DNA from 2 places in the Nonomuraea sp. NPDC049486 genome. Region 2 is predicted to be linked to the other one. Evidence: riboswitches for the same ligand, from Rfam matches in the RefSeq annotation. Region 2 holds a riboswitch; the other holds the start of a gene.

Region 1 (2,323 bases), on a different contig from region 2:
GCGCGGCGGCGTGCCGGTGCACCCGCCGGGCGATCCGCCGCAGCCCGTCGGGCCCGTGGTAGACGGCGTACATGCCGGCGATCACGGCGAGCAGGACCTGCGCGGTGCAGATGTTGCTCGTGGCCTTCTCGCGGCGGATGTGCTGCTCGCGGGTCTGCAGGGCCAGCCGGTACGCGGCCGCGCCGTCGGCGTCGACCGACACCCCGACCAGGCGGCCGGGCATCTGGCGCTGCAGTCCCTCGCGTACGGACATGTAGGCGGCGTGCGGCCCGCCGTAGCCGAACGACACGCCGAACCGCTGGGAGGAGCCGACGGCGATGTCGGCGCCGAGCTCGCCCGGGGCGGCCAGGAGCGTGAGCGCCAGCAGGTCGGCGGCGGCCACGACCAGCGCGCCGGCCTCGTGCGCCCGCTCGGCCACGGCGCGGAAGTCGCGCAGCCGCCCGGACGCGCCGGGGTACTGGACCAGCACGCCGAAGCATTCGGGCAGGTCGCCGGTCAGGTCGCTCTCGACGAGCTCGATGCCGAGCGGTTCGGCGCGGGTGGCCAGCACGGCCTTGGTCTGCGGCAGCGTGTCGGCGTCCACCACGAACACCGGGCTCTTGGCCTTGCCGGCGCGGCGTGCCAGCGTCATGCCCTCGGCCGCGGCGGTGGCCTCGTCGAGCAGGGACGCCCCGGCGACGGGCAGGCCGGTGAGGTCGGAGACGACGGTCTGGAAGTTCAGCAGCGCCTCCAGCCGGCCCTGCGAGATCTCCGGCTGGTACGGGGTGTAGGCGGTGTACCAGCCCGGGTTCTCCAGGAGGTTGCGGCGGATGACGGCGGGCGTGACCGTGTCGTGGTAGCCGAGGCCGATCATGGAGGTGAGCACCTGGTTGCGGCCGGCGAGGGCGCGCAGTTCGGCGATGGCCTCGGCCTCGCTCGCGGCGGCCGGCAGTTTGAGCCGGTCCTTGGCCCTGATGGCCTCGGGCACGGCCACCGCGACCAGGTCCGCGACCGATTCGAAGCCGACGGCCTCGAGCATGCGCTGCTGCTCGGCCGCTGAGGGCCCGATGTGCCTGCTGGAGAACGGCGGTGCTGACAGGTCGGTCATGGAGATGCCTCCCGAGGCTGTGGAGACCGGCGCTGGGCGCGGGCGTATGCCGGATCTCCCCCTCTGTCATGGCGACCTGAGAGCTTCACCCCGCTACGGGGCTTGCACCGTCGGTGAAGTGCGCCTGGCGGACGCACCTGCTTTCCAGAGTTGCCTCACCCGAGCGGTACGGGCGCCTGAGAGATTCCGGGGAGGGTTGCTCCTTCGGCGCCCCGGCGGTGCCGGGGACTCTCCCGCACGGGGTCGTCAGCATGTCCTAGATTACAGCCTCGACCCGAATTGGGGTGGTACGGGGCGTCACCCGATGCGGCGCGCGCGCCGCCGCCGGGCCAGTTCGTCAGCGGGATGGTCGGCCGGGACGTCGTCCACGACCGCCGCCCGTTCCCCCGGCAGCTCCGCGAGGGATCCTTCGACCTCGCGCCAGACCCGGCCGAGCGCTATGCCGAACACGCCCTGACCGCCCTGGAGAAGGTCGATGACCTCGTCGGCCGAGGTGCACTCGTAGACGCTGACGCCGTCGCTCATCAGCGTGATCTGCGCGAGGTCGGCGACCCCGCGGTCGCGCAGATGCTGGACGGCGGTGCGGATCTGCTGGAGGGAGACTCCGGTGTCGAGGAGCCGCTTGACGACTTTCAGGACCAGGATGTCGCGGAAGCTGTAGAGGCGCTGGGAGCCGGAGCCGTGCGCGGCTCTTATCGTGGGCTCCACCAGGCCCGTGCGCGCCCAGTAGTCGAGCTGCCTGTAGGTGATGCCGGCCGCCGCGCAGGCTGTCGGCCCGCGGTATCCGATGTCGTCCGGCAGCGTGGCAGGCTGCTCGTCGAAGAGCAATCCTTGTTCTCCGGCACGCTGCCGCGCACTCTCGCGCCGCACCGGATCTTCCTGGCCGGCCGTCTTTCCCTCGCCGCTGCTGACCGCCACGCGGACCTCCGGCTTTCTCTCATCCCGTGGCCTCATCTGGGGGTTCGTAAAAGGTCGACCACGGGTTTCACTTGCACCGTAGGACCGTGACCATGCTCAGTCAACGATCCGGCTCGGCGCGTCGTGAAGCGTAAATGCACTGAAATACCTACCCCGCCCGGCCGAAGTCCTCGGGTGAGATCGTGTCAAGGAACTCCCTGAACTTCTCCACCTCGTCCTCCTGGTCGTCGGGGATGATCACACCGGCCTCCTGGACCACCTCCTCGCTGGCGAAGATGCGGGCTCCGGTGCGGAGCGCCAGCGCGATCGAGTCGGAGG
Region 2 (2,323 bases):
CGGGTCGTCCACCAGGGTCTGGTTGACCTCGACCACCTCGCCGCCGACAGGCGTGTAGATCTCGCTCACGGACTTGGTGGACTCGACCTCGCCGATCGAGTCCCCGGCTTCCACGGTCGAGCCGACCTCCGGGAGCTGCACGAAGACCACGTCACCGAGGGCCTCGGCGGCGAAGGCCGTGATGCCGATCGTGGCGACCAGGCCGTCCTCCAGGCCGGAGATCCACTCGTGCTCCTTGGTGTAGCTCAGGTCGTCAGGGATGTTGCTCACTTGTTCCTCCTGTAAAAGGGCAGCTCGACCACGTCCACGGGTTCTTGCCTGCCCCTGATGTCGACGGCCAGACCTTCGCCGGCGTCGATGCCGGCGTCGACGTAGGCCAGCGCGATGGGCTTGCCCAGCGTCTGCGAGGGCGCGCCGCTGGTGACCTCGCCGACGACGGCACCGTCCTTGGTCACCGGGTATCCGTGGCGGGGCACCCGGCGGCCGCGCGCGACCAGCCCGGTCAGGCGGCGCCGCGGCGGGGTGTCCTTGACCGCCTCCAGCGCCGACCTGCCCACGAAGTCGCCCGGCTTGTCGAATTTCACCACCCTGCCCATCCCCGCGTCGAACGGGGTCAGCTCCGCGCTCAGCTCGTTGCCGTACAGCGGCATGCCCGCCTCCAGGCGGAGCGTGTCACGGCTGGACAGCCCGGCCGGCTTCAGCCCGTACGGTTCGCCGGCGGCGGTCAGCGCGTGCCACAGCGGCAGCGCGTCCTGGACGGCCACGAACAGCTCGAAGCCGTCCTCGCCGGTGTAGCCGGTGCGGGCGATGAGCGCCTCCCGCCCGTCGACCCTGCCGGGCAGGCCGGTGTAGTACTTGAGCCCGGCCAGGTCGGCGTCGGTGAGGGTGGCGAGGATCTCCTGGGAGCGCGGGCCCTGGACGGCGATGAGGGCGTACTCGTCGGAGCGGTCCTCGACCCGCGCGTCGTAAGCCTTGGCGCGGGTCATCAGCTCGTCCGCGACCTTGCCCGCGTTCGAGGCGTTGGCCACGACCATGAACTCCTCGTCGCCGAGCCGGTAGACGATGAGGTCGTCCAGCACCCCGCCGCGCTCGTCGACGATCATCGTGTAGCGCGCCCGCCCGGTCGCCAGCGCCGACAGGTGTCCCACCAGGGCGTAGTCCAGGGCGTCCGCCGCCTGCGGGCCGGTGAGGAAGATCTCGCCCATGTGCGACAGGTCGAAGAGCCCGGCCGCCTGGCGGACCGCGTTGTGCTCCGCGGACTCGCTGCCGTAGCGCAGCGGCATGAGCCAGCCGGCGAAGTCGGTCAGGGTGGCGCCGAGAGACTCGTGCACGTCTCTCAGCGGCGTCGGTCGTGACATGTCGCACCTCAGGACAGGATCGGATGCCGGGATCCTCCCCCTCTGTCGTCGGTGCCTGAGAGCTTCACCCGGCTTTTTTCCGGACTTTCACCTTCGGCGAGGTCGCGCGGACCTGCTTTCCAGAGGACACCTCGGCCGTACGGTCCTTTGCCTTGAGAGGTTCGCGGGGAGGGCTTGCTCCTTCAGGGGCCCCGACCGGCTGTCAGGGCGCTCTCCCGCACGGCTTCGACGGTGATGTGGCAAGCCTAATGGCCTTCGGGGTGAATTGTCGCGTCCGCGAACTCCGCGGCGTGCGCGACCAGAGCTTCGAAGAGCGCACAGTCGTCGGCGGCCTCCGGGTGCCACTGGACGGCGACGGCGAACGGGTGGGAGTCGAGCTCCACGGCCTCGATCGTGCCGTCCTCGGAGGTGGCCGTCACCGTCAGGCCCGTGCCGAGGCGGTCGACGGCCTGGTGGTGGTAGTGGGGCACGGTGACCGGGGCGCCGCCGAGGATCTTGGCGAGCTTGCTGCCGGCGGCGGGGCGCACGGGGAGGGGGCCGAACCGGCCGGGGGCGGGGGAGTGGCCGGTGTGGCCGACGACGTCGGGGAGGTGCTGGTGGAGGGTGCCGCCCAGGGCGATGTTGAGGACCTGGAGACCCCGGCAGACGCCCAGGAAGGGGGTCCGGGCTTCGAGGGCCGCGGTCATCAGGGCGAACTCGGCGGTGTCACGAAATTTCCGGATGTAGTCGGTGCGGGGGTGGGGCGACGCGCCGTACCGGTCCGGGTCGATGTCCCCGCCGCCCGCCAGGATCAGCCCGTCCAGCCGGGTCACCAGCGCAGCCGGATCGCCCGCCGGCGGGATGAGCACCGGCTGCCCGCCCGCCCGCGTCACCTGCTCCACGTACATGTACGGCAGCAGCGCCACGGGCAGGTCCCACACCGTGAACCGGGCGGGTTCGACGTAGGTGCTGACACCGATGACGGG

Evidence for each region. A riboswitch is a leader RNA that binds a small molecule or an ion and turns the genes downstream of it on or off. The one in region 2 is predicted to bind glycine.
Region 1: it holds a riboswitch for glycine, as region 2 does, so the genes downstream of both, gcvP (aminomethyl-transferring glycine dehydrogenase) here and gcvT (glycine cleavage system aminomethyltransferase GcvT) in region 2, are expected to answer to the same signal.

What each region holds. Positions count from the first base shown of each region.
Region 1 covers NZ_JBFAPV010000020.1:95,521-97,843, forward strand. Annotated here, with positions in the region: gene gcvP (aminomethyl-transferring glycine dehydrogenase) at 1-1,087, opposite strand, end outside; glycine riboswitch at 1,242-1,333, opposite strand; gene AB0K05_RS39485 (MerR family transcriptional regulator) at 1,385-2,005, opposite strand; gene AB0K05_RS39490 (bifunctional nuclease family protein) at 2,154-2,323, opposite strand, start outside.
Region 2 covers NZ_JBFAPV010000001.1:866,388-868,710, forward strand. Annotated here, with positions in the region: gene gcvH (glycine cleavage system protein GcvH) at 1-270, opposite strand, end outside; gene gcvT (glycine cleavage system aminomethyltransferase GcvT) at 267-1,358, opposite strand; glycine riboswitch at 1,489-1,586, opposite strand; gene AB0K05_RS04090 (gamma-glutamyl-gamma-aminobutyrate hydrolase family protein) at 1,604-2,323, opposite strand, start outside.